DNA from 2 places in the Bacillus sp. NEB1478 genome. Region 2 is predicted to be linked to the other one. Evidence: a T-box and tRNA genes for the amino acid it is inferred to sense, from the RefSeq annotation. Region 2 holds a T-box; the other holds one or more tRNA genes.
The links. The T-box of region 2 lies ahead of RGB74_RS06205 (valine--tRNA ligase). A T-box ahead of a tRNA ligase gene usually reads a tRNA of that ligase, here a tRNA-Val.

Region 1: it has a tRNA-Val gene. The T-box ahead of RGB74_RS06205 (valine--tRNA ligase) is inferred to sense a tRNA for this amino acid. The anticodon was not compared.

The regions. Positions count from the first base shown of each region.
Region 1 covers NZ_CP134049.1:2,352,615-2,362,868, reverse strand. The annotation lists gene RGB74_RS11670 (MBL fold metallo-hydrolase) at 10-927, shown strand; gene RGB74_RS11665 (YetF domain-containing protein) at 899-1,594, opposite strand; gene RGB74_RS11660 (GNAT family N-acetyltransferase) at 1,719-2,153, opposite strand; gene RGB74_RS11655 (YjcG family protein) at 2,156-2,674, opposite strand; gene RGB74_RS11650 (alpha/beta hydrolase) at 2,734-3,465, opposite strand; gene RGB74_RS11645 (phosphatidylglycerophosphatase A family protein) at 3,608-4,165, shown strand; tRNA gene RGB74_RS11640 (tRNA-Val) at 4,534-4,609, shown strand; gene RGB74_RS11635 (CotD family spore coat protein) at 4,741-5,199, shown strand; gene RGB74_RS11630 (SDR family NAD(P)-dependent oxidoreductase) at 5,324-6,070, shown strand; gene RGB74_RS11625 (cation diffusion facilitator family transporter) at 6,162-7,043, shown strand; gene RGB74_RS11620 (VOC family protein) at 7,054-7,416, opposite strand; gene RGB74_RS11615 (sulfite exporter TauE/SafE family protein) at 7,423-8,154, opposite strand; gene RGB74_RS11610 (transcriptional regulator CcpC) at 8,277-9,146, shown strand; gene dapD (2,3,4,5-tetrahydropyridine-2,6-dicarboxylate N-acetyltransferase) at 9,216-9,932, shown strand; gene RGB74_RS11600 (N-acetyldiaminopimelate deacetylase) at 9,960-10,254, shown strand, end outside.
Region 2 covers NZ_CP134049.1:1,298,049-1,308,302, reverse strand. The annotation lists gene RGB74_RS06220 (hypothetical protein) at 3-1,013, opposite strand; gene RGB74_RS06215 (sensor domain-containing diguanylate cyclase) at 1,383-3,089, opposite strand; gene RGB74_RS06210 (bifunctional folylpolyglutamate synthase/dihydrofolate synthase) at 3,213-4,508, opposite strand; gene RGB74_RS06205 (valine--tRNA ligase) at 4,590-7,238, opposite strand; T-box leader at 7,290-7,516, opposite strand; gene RGB74_RS06200 (hypothetical protein) at 7,685-7,879, shown strand; gene ysxE (spore coat protein YsxE) at 7,907-8,971, opposite strand; gene RGB74_RS06190 (hypothetical protein) at 8,968-9,879, opposite strand; gene RGB74_RS06185 (LysM peptidoglycan-binding domain-containing protein) at 9,895-10,254, opposite strand, start outside.

The DNA of each region.
Region 1 (10,254 bases), 1.1 Mb from region 2:
GTGTTCATGATGGAATTTATCAAAATAAAAGAGAACTGTTTCTACTTTAATAGTGCTGTTAATATCGGTTATATTACGAATGAAGAAAAAAAATCCGGGATGCTGATCGATGCTGGGCTAGAAGCTGCTGCTGCCAAGAAAGTTATGAGGGTTCTTGCAGAAAATGAATTACCCCTCACACATTTATTTATAACACATGCACATGCTGATCATTTCGGGGGCGCCCATTATATTCAAAAACATTTTGATGTCCATACGATCGCACCTTTATTAGAAGAAGCGATTATGAAATATCCACTATTAGAACCTATCTATTTATTTCATGGGAATACACCACTAAAAGAGATGAGAAACAAGTTCTTAGAAGCTCAACCAATAAGGATAGATGAAGTGTGCGAAAAAGGAAAGTGGAATCAATCCACTCTTAATGTTGAATTTATTCATCTCCCAGGGCATAGCTATAATCAGTTCGGAATCATTTATAATAATATTTGTTATGCTGCAGACTCTTTTTTGGGATTTGAAGCCCTTGTAAAACATAAAATTCCTTTTATAGTCGATTCAAGGGATAATAGAATGACTTTGGAATATTTGCTTCAATTAAATGTTGAGGGAATGGTACCAGGGCACGGTTCTTATTCTGAAAGTTACAAAGATGCAATTTTAGCTAACTTAGACACTCAGTCTAAAATTGAGAGTCAACTTTTTAATATAATCTTAGCAAAGAGAGATCGTGGTTTATCTATAGAAGATCTAGTAGCAGAGATGTTAAATAAACAAGAAATACAGCCTGATAACTTAGGCGTATATTCTTTATTCCGCACTGCGATTACGGCATATCTTATCCAGTTCATACATGAGAAAAGAGCAGTCTATAAAATTCATGAAGGGCGGCCTGTTATCTTTTTGGGTCAGTCATCGGCATAATAAGCAACTTTCCTTCTGACATTTCAGCATATACGATTTCAGAGTAAGTTTTATAACCTTGGTCATGGAGCATCTCTATCAGTTTTTCTTCAGTAATTTGTGCTGTTGATAAGTTATCTCGATTAAGTTCTCCGTCTAGAATAAGGGTAATAGGCAGTTCAGGCTGATGTTGACTAAATAACCGCATGTCTTCTCGAGTTGGAGCACCGTATTGAAATTTAGGTAAGATGCTAAGTGTTCCATTCGATTCTAAAATGGCATATTCAACTTCTCTAAGACCAAAGTATCCTTTTTGCCTTACCAAATTTTGAAGCTGATTTATATCCAGCTTATTCTTTTTTAGTTGTTCTCTATCAATCATTCCTTTGCGAATTACAATAGAAGGAGCACCTTCTAGAAACTTTCTAGTTTTTTTGAATTTTTGTGAGATGATCTCAACAACGTATACGAGAGTTCCCCAAATAAAAATGGCATAAAGAATCATAAATATAGAAATTTCATCATCATACATCGCATTTCCGACCAATTCACCCAAAAAGATAGATGAAATAAAATCAAAAGGTGTAATTTGTGAAATTTGTGTTTTTCCCAAAACCTTCGTCAGTACAAAAAGTGAAATAAAGCCTACTGTTAACTCAACAGTTAACTGGCCAACGTGAAAGTCCATTCCAACCATGTCTCCTCAAAGTGAATGTATTTAGTACTTTTAAGGCTTGCCGCCAGTCAAGTTTTCTTTATCAGTTTTGACGAGTTCGATCATTTGTAAACTAAAAAAAGTATTGATTTCGCCATTAAGGCGATTTCAATACTTTTTTCATAGCTACATGTGGAATATTAGCATCTAAGAAAGGTTTTGTTGATGTAGTTTCATATCCGAGTTTTTTGTAAAAGTCTTCAGCTTGAATTTGCGCATATAATATAAGGCTGGAATATGATTGATCAATAGCAGTTTGTTCCATTGCTGTCATCAATTTTTCACCTAGCCCTTTCTTGCGGTGAGAAGATAGAATGCAAACTCGTTCAACCTTACCATCGTTATTCACTTGGCGAAGTCTGCTTGCACCAACAGGCTTTTCTTCATCATATAATACAAAATGCAGAGAAGAACCTTCAAAACCATCGATTTCTTCACTTTCATCAATTTGCTGCTCATGAACGAACACGTTTCTTCTTACGTGTAAAGCATCTTTATAGCCTAGGTCCTCAGTTGAGTACTTCTTAATCAAACTTATTTTACACCCTTTCCAAAACGAAATGTTTCATAAACGGTCCAGGAACCATTTTCTAATTGGTAGAGTAACTGGAATCGGTCAATCGTTTCTTCATGTTCAATATCAATCATTCGCAGTCTCTCCAGCACATCTGAATGCTCCTCATCAGAAAGCTTTTGACCCAGCGTTAAATGAGGAACAAAATTGTATGGCTGCTGGTGGTCAAGAGGACCGGTATACAGTTGATCGTGCAATGATTTTAATTTCTCTGAATCATTAATTTTTAAGTATATTACATTATTAACAGGATGGAATGATCCCACCTTATTTATGTTGATAGAAAATGGCTGTGTATCTTTTGCGATAGTAGAAATAAAATCAATTTGATTTTGAAGTTCATCTTCTGTAGCTTCAAAAGGCTCTTTTAACGTAATATGCGGTGCGATAAGGGCATAATGGGGATCGTACCTTTTTCGGTATGAATTAACTTTATCTTGTAAATTTTTTGATGGAAAAATAGCTATGCCGTATTTCATGATTCTTCCTCCCTCATCTTTTGAAATAGTATACCAAATATTCTTTCTATTTCCCACTTTTAGTGATCGTTGTAAAGAAACCTTAATGCGGGTATCAAATCCTTTTGCCAGTTTACCCAAAGATGATTTCCTTGAAACTCTTGGTATTCATAATCAAGCGCAAGATTATTTAACAATTTATTCATTCGGCGATTCGGGTCCAGAAAATCACGTGTGATTCCTTCGGGGTTTGTAAAACTATGTTCTTCATCACCAATTGAATGATAAATCGTCAGCGTCTGCATTTGCTCAATAGCCTGAACAGTTTGAATGAGTTCTTCAGGGACATACGGGGATTGAAGAATACATTTACCAAATGTATGCGGATATAGGAGACTTAGTTTTAATGCCACATAACCACCTAGAGAATCCCCAATCAATCCCAATCCTGCACCAAGCTGAAGCGTATTAAACTTGTCATTTAAATAAGCCGTTAATTCACTGGCCATGAAACGTATATAATTTTCGTGCTTTTCACCTGTCGGATCATATTTAGCTTTTCGATCTTCAATTCCTTTATGAATAATCCCAATGATAATACAATCTTGAATCTCGCGTTCTTCCATAAGGCGATCGGCTGTTTTTGCGAGTTTTCCTAACTGAAAATAATCTCTGCCATCCTGAGCGATTAGAATAGGATATTTTAAAAGCGGTGTAAATCGGGAAGGGAGGTAAATTAAAAGATCTATTGTTTCATCTAAGTATTTACTATAAACTTTATCGTCTGTAATGGATCCTTTTAAAATGGCCACGAAAAGACCTCCTTGTTTCAAGTTAATAAATTATAAAAAAAGCGGTTTCATTCAACTCGTATTATTGTATCACACAATGATATAATGAAAATATCAATAAGATTAAGCTTTACATTGAAAGAAATAGAAGAGGTGAAGTCTGTTGAAAAAGAGAGTGCACAGTCGGGAAGTTGAAGCAGCAGCAAGAAAATTGCTGATTGAAAGAGGCGTCACTATTCCGGAAATTGCTGAAATCGTTTATGAAATGCAAATTCCGTTTTCACCTGGTCTAACGATACAAGATTGCATCGAAAGTGTAGATGCAGTTTTAACAAAACGAGAAATTCAGCATGCTATTTTAGTAGGTGTTGAATTGGATATATTAGCCGAGAAAAAAATGTTATCCGAGCCCTTGCAAAGCATCGTTGAAATGGACGAAGGATTATTTGGTGTTGATGAAACGATTGCACTCGGAGCGGTATTTGGCTATGGTAGCATTGCGGTAACGACATTTGGTCACTTAGATAAATTTAAGATGGGCATCATACAAAAGCTTGATACCAAAATTGCGAATGGAAAGGTTCATACCTTTTTAGATGACCTCGTAGCCAGTATCGCAGCAAACGCATCCAGCCGCCTCGCCCACAGACTTAGAGACAAACAAGAACGGCTCGATAATGAAGAAATTATGATGCGGGAAGAAGAAGAGAAAATCGGATAAATTATAAGTGCTGAAGACCCGAAAGCTGATGCAAAACATCGCTTTTGGGTCATTTATTTAATATTGAATAAAATTATTTAGGGATATGGCTGATTTTTTATAAAAAAATCTCCTAATTCAACCTTCGAAGTGAGTAATACAACGCGAGAAAGCTTTGAGATAACAAAATTAGAGTCCATTCCTACCAAAAGAAGGTGTAATCCAACAAACGAATGCACAAATCCAACAAACGAAGGCTAAAATCCAACAAACGAGCAGTACCATCATTCAGTGTCAGATACTACATTGAGGGGATTTTAACTTGGGCATTTTTTTATTGACAGAAATCTGTCTGTATCGTATATTTTTAATTGTCCGAAAAAAACAGAGATCCGATAGCTCAGCTGGGAGAGCGCTACCTTGACAGGGTAGAGGTCGGGGGTTCGAACCCCTCTCGGGTCACCATAACAGTACATACATCCTCCTTGGTCTTCCAAGGAGGTTTTTTATTATAAAAATTTGGACGAACTTTTTAAGTTGTCTTACATAAAATATAGAGAAATAAGTATCAAAGATTTTTGAAAGGAGAACTATTTTTGTTTAAACGCCCTCTATTCCCGAAAAAAGGGATGGGATCACCTGTTCAAGCAGCACAAATGGCGCAAATGGCCCAGATGGCACAAATGCAGCAGATGCAAGCTGTACAGGCAGCACAAATGGCACAAATGCAGCAGCAGCCTTCATGTGGATATCCTCCAGTGTCACCGTCACAATACTACCCGCCACAAGTATTGGGAGCGCAATATAGTCCGACGAATCAGCAATTACAATACAATCAGCAAGATGTCTATATTCCGATGATCCATCCAACTCAAACTACGCAAGTTAACCAAATGAACTATAAGTATGTGCATTATTTCCCTCAGAACACGAACGTTATCAACCAAGCAACACAGCAAAATCTTTGTGGATCTACAATGCCTGCGCAAACATTGCCAGCACAACAACTTCCATACCCACCTTGTCCTTGTTCATCACCTTACAGGAAAAAATAGTTATAAAAGCTGTCAACTAATATAGTTGGCAGCTTCATTTTTTATAGCATTTTTTTCAAAGTTGATGAAAAAATTAAAAACTGGGGAATGAATAATATAGCTGAAATTATGGGAGGTAACTTAAATGAAAAACAATAGAAAGACAGTACTAATCACAGGGGCTGCACAAGGGATCGGAAAACAGCTGGCGATTGATTTTGCAAAAGCGGGTTGGATTCCATCTTTAGTGGATATTGATCAAAGCCAGCTGGATAAAACGTTAATTGAAGTTCGTGAAATAGAGCCAGAAAGCATTGCCATAGTATGTGATGTTAAAAAACCAAATTCAATCATAAAAGCCGTAGCGGAAACACAAGATAAGCTACACAGTATTCAATGTGTCATTAATAATGCTGGTATTTCCAAGTGGAAATCACCATATGAATTATCAATAGATGAATGGGATGAAGTTATACATACTAATTTAAGAAGCGTTTTTCTATTTTCAAGAGAAGCGGCTAAATTCATGTCTCGTTCAAGCGGTGGAACGATCATAAATATGGCTTCGACCAGGGCTTTTATGTCAGAACCAGATTCAGAGGCTTATGCAGCTGCAAAAGGGGGCATAGTCGCCCTGACACATGCACTGGCTTCCTCATTAGCACAAGATAAGATAACGGTAAATTCAATTAGTCCTGGCTGGATTCATACGGGTGATTATTCAGATCTAAGAGATATTGATCATGAACAGCATCTTTCAAAAAGGGTAGGAAAACCTTCGGATATTTCAAGAACTTGTCTGTTTCTTGCCAACCCCGAAAATGATTTCATTACAGGGGAAAACATTGTGGTTGATGGTGGGATGACAAGAAAAATGATCTATGAACACTAATGTTTCCTATGGGGAAAAAGATTGCTCTAGACCCACTCGGTAACCTTTCATTATGATTAATTAGGTATCATGTAACGAAGGAGAAAAGAGAATGCATTTAGATCAGCAAAAGAGAGTGGAACGCGGGGTTTATATTAGTTTAGGAGCATATATTTTTCTTTCAATCGTAAAGTTAGTGTCTGGTTTTTTCTATCATTCAGATGCATTATTGGCAGACGGATTAAACAACGCGACAGATATTATTGCCTCTATGGCAGTATTAATCGGGTTGAAAATTTCCCGGAAACCCGCAGACGAGGATCATCCATATGGTCATTTACGTGCAGAGACGATAGCCTCAATGGTAGCTTCATTTATTATGGTAGTGATAGGTCTGCAAGTATTAATATCTTCAATTAAAAAAGTGTTTAAAGGAATAGAAACAGAGTCATCATTACTTGCAGCGATTATTGCATTATTTGGTGCTGCCGTGATGCTTGGCGTTTATTTTTATAATATAAAAGTAGCGAAGGAAACGGATAGCCAAGGATTAAGAGCAGCAGCCCTCGATAACCGTTCAGATGCATTTGTAAGTATTGGTGCTGCTGTCGGAATTTTTGGTGCCCAGATTGGTCTGCCATGGCTCGATCCAGCAGCTGCAGTTTTTGTAGGTCTTATTATTATTAAAACCGGATGGGACATTTTTTCCGAAACCTCACATAACCTTTCTGATGGATTCGATTATGAGGAAGGAAAGGAAATGGAGGACAAGATTTTAAATGTGGATGGTGTTGAAAAGGTAGGAGACTTAAAAGCCAGAAGGCATGGGAACCGTGCAATCATAGATGTAACAATAAAGGTAGATCCTACATTAAATGTGATTGAAAGTCATGAAATTACCGAAAAAATTGAAGATACGATAAAAGTTGCCTACAATGTTGAAAGCATACAAGTTCACGTTGAACCGGAAGACGGAAAAGATGAAAAAAAATAAGCCCATTCAATTAGATGGGCTCGATGAATTCCAAGCGGTTATCAAAGGGATCACGAATAGAAAAACGGTTAAAACCGGGAATGGGAATTTCTTTTTGAATGACAACTCCTTGTTCAAGTAAATGGTTGTGCCATTCGTTAACGTCTTGTACTAAAAATGCAGGGTGTTGTTTTCCTTTAGGTATTGATTGGGGTTCCACACCAATGTGGAGTTCCTGTGGACCGATCTTGAACCACATTCCGCCATTCTTTTTCAGTTCATCTGGTTTTTCTATTTCTTGAAGCTGAAGAATTTCATTATAAAATTTTTTTGCTTCTTGCTCTTTATCAACAGGTATACATAATTGAACATGATGAACGCCAATTATTTTCATTTCGAATTACCCCCATTTAAAAATTAACTGAAGAATTAAAATGACGGTTACAGTCCTCATAAGGATTGTAACCTGTTTTGTGTTGAGTTTTGGTGCAAGCCTGATTGCCAGCTGTGCACCGCAGATACTTCCAATCGTAAGAGGAATTGCCACATTCCACATATAGTGGCCTGCAAAGAAATAAGTGAAAACAGCTCCAGTACAGCTTAAGAATGTATTAAAACGGGTAAAAGAGACAGTTTGTAAGTATGAGAATCCGTTTCTTAAGAATAATTGCATTTGCATCGTCCCTTGCCCAGGTCCGAACATACCGTCATAAGCCCCGATCCCATACAAAAAAGGATAGACTCGAGTAGGCAGTTTTTTCATTTCATTAGCCGGAGTAACATCTTTTTTTGTTTTTACGAACGTTAAAAAAAGAGCACCGCATAATAAAACTAATGCAATAATAGTTAAGTGTTTCCTGGAGATAGAAGAAGCTATTAAGCCGCCGCTTATGCCACCTGTTAAGCTTAAGAGTCCAGATAACAAGTAAGGTGTAAGTTTTGTATTGCTCTTTCTGATAAGTACAAAAAAACTAGAAAATGAACTGAACATATTTGCAAACTTATTTGCTGCAATAGCAGAGTGAACAGGTACACCTAACAGAAGCATAATCGGAAAATTTATCATACCACCGCTTCCTGCCAAAGTACCGACAAAAGTTGCTGCAAATCCGACGATTAATAAGATGTACATAAAATCACCACCTATATTTTTCTGTTTACATTATTATCCTATGTTAAGGTATACTTAAATAAAATTACAAAAAAACAGCATCACTTAATAAGAAAAACTTATGGTTTGAAACGGGGTAAATTATGCAGCTGTCTGAATTCCGCATTTTACAAGTTCTTGCTCAAGAATTAAATATGAGAAAAGCTTCTGAAAGACTTTATGTTTCACAGCCTGCTCTAAGTCAACGGCTTCAAACAATTGAGAGCAACTGGGGAACAATCATTTTTATCCGATCCCAAAAAGGGCTAACAATAACGCCTGCTGGAGAAAAAATAATTTCCTTTGTAAATGAAGTTCTAAAAAATGAAGAAGCAGTGAAAGAAGAACTGCAATCATTGTCAGAGCATGTACATGGGACACTGAAGCTTGCGGTTGCTTCAATTATTGGACAGTACTGGCTTCCGAATGTTTTAAAAGAGTACGTAAAGCTTTATCCGCACGTCAATATCTCGTTAATAACTGGCTGGAGTTCGGAAATCATTAAACATTTGTATGAAGACAGAATCCATTTGGGAATCGTCAGGGGAAACCCGGAATGGAGAGGGAACAAAGAACACATTTTGTCGGACCATCTTTATTTAGTAGATACGAAAATTTCTTCTATTGAAGAGCTTTCTGAAACGACAAAGCCATTTATTCAATTCAGAAGTCATTCAACGTACTATCAGGAAATTCAAGACTGGTGGCATACTCACTTTAATACCACCCCGCAAAAGACAATTGTTGTGGATCAGATTGAAACATGTAAACAGATGGCTCTTAACGGCATCGGATATGCAATTCTACCATCGATTAGCCTTAGACCTGAAGATGACATGTACAAAATTCCATTAAGTGATAAATCCGGAAATGTACTGAAACGGGATACATGGCTGATTCATCATGGAACGGCCTCTGAACTGAAACAAGTAAATGTGTTTATGGAATTAATCCAAAAATTCATAAGTGAATAAGGTTTGAATGTTTCAATATTTAGTGGTTTAATACAATACAGAATGATTTTTTTAAGGAGGACATGCATTATGAAAATGATGGATGCAAATGAGATTATCTCGTTTATTCAAAACAGTACAAAATCAACACCTGTAAAAGTTTACGTAAAAGGAAATCTTGATAATATTGATTTCGGTAAAGAAACAAAAGTTTTCCCTTCAGGCAATACAGCAGTATTATTTGGAGAGTGGAAAGAAATTGAAGCTGCACTTAAAGCGAATGAAACGAACATTGAAGACTTTGTAGTAGAAAATGACCGTCGAAATTCAGCGATTCCTTTGCTGGATATGAAAAATATTAAAGCTCGTATCGAGCCGGGCGCAATCATTCGTGATCAAGTTGAAATTGGAGACAATGCTATCATCATGATGGGTGCTTCAATAAATATCGGATCTGTAATCGGTGAAGGTACGATGATCGATATGAACGTTGTACTTGGAGGTCGTGCGACAGTAGGAAAGAACTGCCACATTGGTGCAGGTTCTGTATTGGCAGGCGTTATCGAACCGCCATCAGCAAAACCGGTTGTAGTTGAAGATGATGTAGTAATCGGTGCGAATGCTGTTGTTCTTGAAGGTGTTACAGTAGGTAAGGGTGCTGTTGTTGCTGCAGGAGCAATTGTTATTGAGGATGTAGCTCCTTACACAGTTGTAGGCGGCACACCTGCTCGTGTTCTAAAACAAATCGACGAAAAAACTAAATCAAAAACAGAAATCAAACAAGAATTACGTCAATTAAACGATTAATTATAGTTTTTGAGGGGATGAGATTAAGTGAAGCCATTAACAGAAATCAGGAAAGATCTGCATAGAATACCTGAAATAGGATTTCAAGAGTTTAAAACACAAAGGTATTTGCTGGATCTCATCTCTTCTTTTCCATCTGATCATCTTGAAATAGTAACATGGGAAACAGGTATTTTCGTGAAAGTCCAAGGAAAGAACCCGAAGAAAACTCTTGCTTACCGGACGGATATGGACGGACTTCCTATTAACGAAGAAACTGGTTATGAGTTTGCTTCTATTCATGATGGAATGATGCATGCTTGCGGACATGATCTTCATATGA
Region 2 (10,254 bases):
TTTTATTTCAGCGTATTCAGCAGCTTTTGATAAGATTGAAAGCTATCCATTGCTTTTTGCTGGAATGCCCAATTCATTTCACCCTTTTTACCTTCTTTCAGTGCCAAAAATGCCCCTTCTAATTGCTTTTCATAATCAGAAGCAGCTTTTGAAGTTTCTTTTCCAAAATTTTCTTTCTGGCTTTTCCCGTGTTCTTTCCATTTGTTAAATTCTTCTAGCGTACGAGCCATCATTGATTCATTATTTTTTGGCATTTGAGAAAGCGTTAAAACATTTTGAAGAAGGATATTACCGTTCGTAAAATAAGTAGCATCCACACCCTCAGGAGATTTTAACTCTTTAAAAGCAAAAGAAAATGTTTTATATAATGGTTTTTCTTCCGTTTTCTTTTCATAATCTGTTTTAAACTCTTCTAATTGACTTTTTTTATTTCCAATTCCGATCAATACAGAGTACTTCCCTTCATCGATCGGTAGAATACTTGCAGAAAATCCTTTCTCTTCTATAGACTCTACTGCATCCTCTGCTGTTTTTGCAGAAGAAAACACCCCTGCTTGCAAGGCAGATAATTCTAGCTTTATTGCAGGCATTTCCGCCATTTTATTTGTGGATTTTGCAGGTTCAGCTTTTTGTACTTCTGCTGGCATCGCCTTGCTTGTGCCTGCCTCTGTAACATCTGTTGAAAATACCATCAGGACGAGTATCCCTAATGCTGTTCCCGTTACAACTGCCGCCATTATTGCTGCTATTATCTGTTTCGAAAATGGATTGCTATTATTTTGAAAAGTGAAACCTGGTTTTTTCCGATTAATAAGGGTCTTTTTTTTCTTATTAAATAGGATGTCTTTTTTTCTTAAAGGAACACTTAACACTTTATAGTCCTCAATGGCTGCTTCTTCTAACGCTGCTGCCACTTCTTCCTTTTCCAGATTTAATACTGTTTTTTCATCACTAATACTCTGCTTATATGTTTGTTCCTTACCATTTATCAGAATCGATATCTCTTGTTTCATTTAAATCCTCTCCTCTCTAGCATCTACTAAATTTTATGCTTTTTTATTTTTAATAGAACTAGAAAAACGGTTTAAAATGAAGGCTGTTTTCGTATTCATTGCTGCTTTTGAAAGTAGTTGATTTCCGTTTCAGCTGCTCGCTTTCCGCAGGGCAGCCGTTGAGCCACATTCGTAGTCTAACACCTTCCACTTCAACCAAAAGTCTTAGAAGAAAATAAAATAAGATTAAAAAGCAACAATCTTTTAGAAATGAGCCAAAATGAAACATATGTGATATAAAAATGCTGTTTTCTTCAAGAATTAAAACAACAACCTTAAAAAAACAGCCAAACAAAAAGACCTCGAATGGTAAATTCGAGATCTTGATTTTTAGCCTGTATATGCCGCAACCTTATTTCGGCCTTGCTGTTTTGCGCCCGTATACATGGCACGATCTGCATTTCTGATCAGTGTCAACGGATCTTCTCCTTGATGGGGAGCAGTAGCAATTCCAATACTTGCTGTTATGTAAATATGATGTCTAAGCTTGTCAGTTAAGTCATTGTTAACCTCAAAAGCTGTATCTGAAATAAAGAAACGAAGCTGTTCTGCTATATCAAAACAGTCTTTTTCATTAGCTTCTGGCAGAAGTATGATAAATTCTTCACCGCCATACCTGGCAACAGTTCCTCTATTCCCCATAAATTCTTCCAGTCTCTTAGCAAGAAGAATGAGCACTTCATTCCCGCTTTGGTGACCATAGGAGTCATTAACTGATTTAAAATGATCAATATCAAGCAGTATGACCGAGAAAGGCTTTTTAAAATATTCACGGCGATTATACATACTTGTTAACAAATCCTCAAAAAAGCGATAATTATATAATCCAGTTAATGAACATTGTTCACTTTTTAATTTTGTAGATTCATAGTTTCTGGCATTATCAATCGCTACAGCTAAATAGTTAGCCAGAATCTCTAAAATAATAAGGTGATGTTTTTGGTAGGAACGTTTATTTTTAGAAGCAAATGTAATGATTCCTACAATTTTTTGATTGCGTATCATAGGCACAGAAACAACAGATTCAGCTTTTCCTTGAAAAAAAAGTTCAGATATTTTGAACCACGACTTAATCGAATTATACTGAATGCTATTTCCGGTTGACCAAACTCTTCCGCTGATCGCTTCGTGCTTTCTTATTGGGACAGCAGTGAGGATTCCTTCTTCACTCTCGTATTTCCGAATAATTTGTAAATGTTCTCCTGAATCTGCATCATATATAAAAGCGAAATCAACAGGCATAAAGGCAATTAATTTTTCAATAAAGATATCTAGTATATCGTTCACTTTTAAATGTTCTGATAGCTGCTGTCCAATCTCACTTGCCTTTTGAAGGGAATCATTAATCTGTTTACTCGAATGAAAAAGATTAATAATGATAGAAAGTGATAGGAACGGCAGTCCAACATAAAAAATGGCGGGCTGTCCCATTTGTGAATAAAGCAGATACAACATTAATCCAACCGGTAAAACAAGTACTTCTGATAATAAATCCCACCATAAATCACGATCAAAGAATGCACATTTTTGTTCATAAAGGATAGTGCGCATAAAATAAACAGATATATGATTTAGTGCAATACTAATAACGAAATAGCCGATGATAGGCACTAAATGAATGGAACCGTCTTTAGGAAAAGGTCCCGTTTCTCCGCCCAGCATATAAAAAACACTGGCTGCAATAATCGTAATCCATGCAAACATTAAGGTGTTTGCGAGTACTCTAAAATATTCCTTAATCCAGTTTATTTTCATGCCAATAAACATAGCTAATGTACCCAGTAAAGTTACAATCAATTCAGCAACCAATCCGTAGTAAAGAAATACAGCTAATGTAATCCCTTGCATCAATGAAATGGTAGTATCTAAAACTCTTAAAGGAAACAAGGAAACGATAACAACTAAAAATGTAATAAGAGCAAGATCGACTAAATTTAACGCCGTTTGATTAGCATCCATGTGATTGGCAGACCAAAAAGCTAATGGAAACAGCAATACCCATGCAAATATTAAATATATTTGTTTTCTTGCTTTCATTTCCTTCATGTCTCCTTTCCTTAAAATAGAGTTGTTCTCAACGGTATGTGAATCTTTTTTACTAGTACAAAACTATTATCTTTTTATTTTATCAAAAGTTCAAAAAATTACAATAAATGTTATTCAGATTTTTGAAAATGTTTTTCTTACTTCGGAAATAAAATAAAGAGATCCAGTTATTATCAATACATCTTCATCTTTAAGATGTACTTTTGCTTCTGATAGAGCTTCCTTCCAAGGTTCGATTGCTTGGGCATTTTGAAACGGACTTTCAGCCAAAAGCATCTCGGCAGAAGCCGCTCTAGGAAAATCAAAACTAGTGAAATAGGCTCCCTTTACAATATCTTCTAGCTCTTTCATCATCGTCTTATATTCTTTATCATGTAAGGCAGCAAATAAGAGATAAATGTTTTTATTTGTATAATGCTGCTGTAAGGTTTGTCTAAGAGCCTGTATTCCTTGCAGATTATGTGCACCGTCTAATATTATATCGGGCGAACACGCTGCTTTTTCAAATCTTCCAGCCCAAAAAGCTTTCATAATCCCATCTTTTATTTGATCATAAGTAAAATGATACATATTTTCCTGGCTCAAAAATTCAACAGCAGCCAAAGCAAGCCCAGCATTTTTTACTTGGTGATGACCCTTCATACTGATTTCAAGTTCAAGCTTATTTCCTCGCATGCCATGAAATACGAACTTTTCTCCGCTCAATAAACTTCCCTTATGTTCAGATGAGAAATCGATTCCAGCAAAGAATGACTCAGCGTTCATGTCTTTTGCCTTTTTCTTTATTACTTTTACTGCAAGATCCTGATCGACTGTTGAAATAACAGGAACTTCCTCTTTAATAATCCCTGCTTTTTGAAAAGCTATTTCTTCCAGTGTGTCACCTAAAATGCCCATATGATCAAAACCTATATTTGTTATTAGACTTAAGATTGGCGTTATAACGTTAGTAGAGTCATACAACCCGCCTAAACCAACTTCATAGATGACGATGTCTGGCTTTTTTTCTGCAAAATACAGCAAGGATATCACGGTAATGACTTCAAATTCTGTGGGACTTCCTAATGAGGTTTGAGAAACTTCCTCTACAAGGGGTTTTAATAATCTAGCAAAACGTAATAACTCATCTTCTTCAATCGGATTTCCATCCATTGAAATTCTCTCGTTAAACGAGATCAAATATGGTGAAGTAAATGTACCAGCACTGTAACCGGCTGTATTGAACATACTTCGTAAATAAGCAACTGTTGAGCCTTTGCCATTTGTACCTGCAACATGTATGCACTTTAATTTATTTTCTGGGTTGCCTGTTCTTTCAAGTAGCCATTCCACTCTTTTCAAACCGGGTTTAATACCAAATTTTAATAAACTATGAATCCATGTCAACGCTTCGTTATATGATTTCAACATCTTTCCGCCTTTCCTTGTGTAAAGAGTGCAAAAAGAAGCGAACACTGCTATTAAAGGATCCGCCTCCAATGTTGTTTAAAATCAGCTTTGAAGTTCTTTAATTCGTGCTAGAACGTTATCCATTTTTTCTTGATAGTCATTTTGTTTTGCACGTTCTTCAGCAATAACTTTTTCAGGAGCTTTTTTCATAAAGCCTTCATTGCTTAACTTTTTCTGTACACGCTCTACTTCTTTCGCGTACTTTTCTGCTTCTTTTTCAAGTCGCTTAATCTCTTCATCGATATTTAATAAGCCTTCAAGCGGAAGGTACATTTCTAAGCCTGTTAAAACAGTACTCATGCTTTTTTCCGGGGCAGAGATCTCATCCGAGATTAAAAGTTCACTCGGATTACAGAAACGAATCAAATAGTGACGGTTCTTTTCTAAAGCATTGAGAATTTCTTTATTTTTAGGTTTGATCTGCAGTTCAATCGGCTTACTTGGTGCAACGTTCATTTCAGATCGTGTATTACGAACAGAACGAATCACTTCTGTCACTAACGCAAATTCTTTTGCAGCTTCCGGGAAATGCAAGTCATCTTTTTTCACCGGCCATGAAGCGATCGTGATTGATTCCCCTTCATGAGGAAGATGCTGCCAGATTTCTTCTGTAATAAATGGCATGAAAGGATGAAGCATTCTTAATGTTTGATCAAGTACGTAAGCGAGTACTGAACGCGTTGTTTTCTTTGCACCTTCATCTTCGCCGTATAAAGGAAGTTTCGCCATTTCAATATACCAGTCACACAAGTCATCCCAAATAAAGTTATAAAGGAGGCGGCCAACTTCGCCAAACTCATATGCATCAATTAATCGAGTAATATCTTCAACCGTCTCATTCAGGCGGGTTAGAATCCATTGATCAGCTAGTGATTTTTCACCGCTTAAATCGATTTCTTCATATTTCATGCCATCCATGTTCATTAGCGCAAAACGAGATGCATTCCATATTTTATTGGCGAAATTCCAAGTAGATTCAACCTTCTCCCAGTAAAAGCGAAGATCGTTTCCTGGTGAACTTCCAGTAGATAAGAAAAACCGTAATGCATCTGCTCCGTATTTTTCTATCACATCCATAGGATCGACACCATTTCCTAGAGACTTACTCATCTTTCGACCATCTGAATCACGAACAAGGCCGTGGATCAAAACATCATTAAACGGCTTCTGGTTAGTAAACTCAAGTGATTGGAAGATCATTCTTGAAACCCAGAATGTAATAATATCGTACCCTGTTACAAGTACGCTGCCAGGGAAGTAGCGTTTGAAGTCTTCTGATTTTTCATCAGGCCAGCCCATTGTAGAAAATGGCCAAAGAGCCGAAGAAAACCAAGTATCTAATACATCTATATCCTGCTCCCAATTTTCAGGGTCATTAGGTTCTGTCTTGCCAACATATATTTCACCTGTTTCTTTATGATGCCAAGCTGGAATACGGTGACCCCACCATAGCTGGCGGGAAATACACCAGTCGCGAATATTTTCGATCCAGCGCATATATGTGTTTTCAAACCGATCTGGAACAAAATTAACTTTATCTTCACCTTTTTGAAGTTTAATCGCTTCTTCTGCTAAAGGTTTCATCTTAATAAACCATTGTGTAGAAAGGTATGGCTCAACAACTGCACCGCTTCTTTCAGAGTGTCCTACTGAATGCAAATGCTCTTCGATCTTGAACAGTACACCTTGCTCCTGAAGATCTTTAACGATTTGTTTACGGCATTCAAAACGATCCATGCCTTGGTATGCACCCGCATTTTCGTTCATCTTTCCGCCTTCATCCATAACCAAGATACGTTCAAGATTGTGTCTGTTTCCGATTTCAAAATCATTAGGATCGTGAGCAGGTGTAATCTTTACAGCTCCTGAACCAAATTCCTTGTCAACATAATCATCGCCAACGATTTCAATCTCACGTCCAACGATCGGCAAAATTGCTTTTTTTCCGATTAGATGCTGATAGCGCTCATCTTTAGGATGAACAGCGATCGCAGTGTCCCCAAGCATTGTTTCTGGACGAGTAGTCGCTACTTCAATAACACCAGAACCATCGGCAAGCGGGTATTTCATATGATAAAAAGCACCTTGAACATCTTGATGGATAACTTCAATATCAGAAAGAGCTGTTTTGGTTTGTGGATCCCAGTTGATTATATATTCCCCGCGATAGATCAAACCTTTTTCGTATAGTGATACAAACACTTCATTAACCGCTTCAGACAGACCCTCATCTAATGTAAAACGTTCTCGTGAGTAATCTAATCCGAGACCAAGTTTTGACCACTGCTGACGAATAAAATCAGCATATTCTTCCTTCCATTCCCAAGATTTTTCAAGGAACTTCTCACGGCCGAGATCATAGCGTGAAACACCTTCCTCACGAAGCTTTCCTTCTACCTTTGCTTGAGTGGCTATACCAGCATGGTCCATTCCAGGAAGCCACAAAACATCATATCCTTGCATTCTTTTAGTACGCGTTAAAATATCTTGAAGCGTTGTATCCCATGCATGACCTAAGTGCAGTTTTCCTGTTACGTTAGGCGGCGGGATTACAATCGTATACGGCTGCTTATCTTTTTCCCCTTTCGCCTCAAAAAACTTTCCTTTTACCCAGAAATCATAACGATTTTCTTCGGTTGCTTTTGGGTCGTATTTAGTAGGCATTGTTAGTTCTTTTTGTTCGTTTGTCATTTCTTTCTCCTCCTTCAATTATTTAGAAAAACAAAAAAGCCCTTACGTCTTATAAAGGACGAAAGGACTTTCCGCGGTACCACCTTAATTTACAGAAAAACACAAATAGGCTTTCTGTACACTTCATTTATAACGGTTGGACCGTCTTCTTCTACTCATCGTTCAAAGAAGATGCTCAAGGGCGACTTCCAAACAACAATCCTTAAGGAATCTTTCAGCTAATGATCCCTCTCTCTAAAAGGCGTCGAAATTGTACTATTCCCTATCTACGCAACAATATGGATTCTGACTATATTTTATACAACATGTATATTTCTCGTCAATAGCATAACCGTTTCTTGTAAAAGTTATTCTATGTACGTACATCAAAAAGCGTTAGCCCGTCTTTTCACGAACACCAGTCATCGCGCATAAACTAAAAAAAATAGGAAGGGGAGGGCTTCTTATTGTCACGTAGATACTTTCGGAAAGCCCGCTTTCCAGGCTGGTTCTTCACTATAAAAAATGCCATTGCACAGCTCACTGTACCGCTGATTATCTTTCAATCTATACGTACATTGCTGTTTCCTTCAGGGATCGATTTTTTTATCTTATTGATTATTGTTGCCTTACATTTTTGTTTTACCTATGAAATTTTATGATGAACAAGAAAGATCACATATAAAATTCTATATGTGATCTTCATCATTTATATGAATTTTAGTTGGTGCATTACCTATTTCCAATGGCGGTGGAGGAGCTTGCATGATCAATTCGCAAAAATCGCGGATATTTTTCATCGCTCGTATTCTTTTTTCCAGCCTGTGAACCAATTCTATTTGAGAAAATTGGTTCCGTTTATAATAATAAAGATCAACCGCATTGAAAACCGGTTCAGGATAAGATAAATAACTAATGAATAATCCTCGCTCTTCATTCAATAGAGGAACATGCTTTTCATAAATATCCAATAATTGCTTTCCATGTTCCTTTGTCCATTCACGCTGGTGAACGGCTCTTCTAAAATAAACGGCTAAATCTCTAACTGGCGTATCTAGTACGGCTTTTTCAAAATTTAACAGGTGACCTTCACCTGTTGGATTAAAAATCAAGTGATTTCTTGATACCTTACCATGACATAGCACACTTCTATATCTTTTTTCGCGCTGGCAAGTATCATACCATTCTTTTAATCTTCGCTTTGCTTCTTCTGTCATCCTCATAATCTGGTGAAAATGACTTAAATACGTTAATTCAAAAGGAGACATATACACTTTTTGTTCTGCTTCCTCTGTAAATCTCTCCATTTCAAATTGTCTGTTTTCCCATCTATTCATTAAAAATTGAAAAGAATGCTCTACTACCTCATTAGAAAATTCTTGTTCTTTTAGTGTTAATGCATGTATTTTCCCAATTTGATCTAAAAGAACTTCCTCTTTTCCTTTTTCGTTCCTATCGTCTGATGCGAACCACGGCATTAAATAATACGTTTTTGATCCAAGCTGGACCGTATAATCTCCAAATTTAGTCGGATATAATGGAACAACTTGATGAAAGCCGATTTCGGATAAACGTTGGATTACATGGGTGAACCAGTTTCGTTCTTCTTCGCTCATTTCAGCTTCTTTAAGTGCAAAAGTACCCCTTTTCGTTATGACCTTCATTACTTTTCCATGCCGTTCTAGTTTTTCAGGAAACAGATCATAATGAAAAAGGACGGGCCCGTAATTTAATGTTTCTCTTTCCGTTGTCATAGGGCCACCTTCCTTCTGGTATCTTCATACCACTCGGTTACTGTTTTGAGTAATAATCGGTTATCTTCCCATAATTTTTCATATTTGTTCATTCCATCGACCATTTTTTCTAAAGAACTGTTATCCAAAAAATTAATGCAATCTTTCAGCTCCCATGGCATAGTTATTTCAGCTAACAACAGCAAACCCTGGTCATCACTTAAGGAAAACACGGAATGAATCTCATCGAGCAGCATCTTCATAGACAAAGGAGATGTTTGCAAAAGCCACTCTAACATGAAATTACGAATTGGCAAATAACCTCTAATCGGTTTGGAATCACCACCTTCATAGAATAAAAAGTGAAAGATTCTTTTTCCATTTATAATACTAATCTCTTTTTCTAAAATTGGTCTTGGTGTCCGAACTGTCTTTTTGTATAGAACTTCAGCAAAATGAATACGTTTTTTAGCTTCAGCAATACTAATGTTTAAACTATGGAAATTCCCTTCGGCATAAAGTTCTAGCTTTTCCAGACATTTTTCATAATCCAAAGCTGGTTCTCCATCAATAGTACAAGGGACATTTTCGTATTTGATCGAAGCAGCTAGCAAATGCCCTATAAATTGTCCCCATCTGCCTACCTCCTCACAGCCGAACGGAATGTCTGCAGTATCATGAAGAGTAACCCAATGTTTTCCATCAAATACTGCATTTCCTCCGTCTCGTGTGCGGATCATGCGATCAGGCACGGCGCTAGAGCCTTTTGAAGACTCATCACGCCATTTAACATGCCATTCTAACAATTGTTCCTCAGACCAATAGCGAAGCCGCTTATCCCCAAAATCAGTAAAGATCACATGAGGTTCTTCTTTCCACCTTACACCATATAATTCATACTCATTTTCCAGGAGGTTAATGATCCCCATAGTTACACCCCATTTTTAACGTGAACTGACAGGGATATAAATAATTTGTCCTTCACATAATTCTTCTTGTTGAATCTTATTCATACGCATGAGTGTATTTAATGAAATATCATATCTCTCACAAATATGCTCCAGTGAATCACCGCGCTGCAAAATATACATTTTCATTCTTGAGAAATTATCATCATTCCCCGATAACATTTTGGTTAAATATAAAGCATTCTCATTCCTAGGTTCTTCCTCCCGGTTATTTGCTGAGACTGCTTCGTATTGTGCTGATTCATATTGTTCGGAGTCTTGTTCATATTCTTCTGTGTGTTCATCATACACGTATTGATTATGATGATTCTCATCTGTCTGATGGAAATTCTGTTC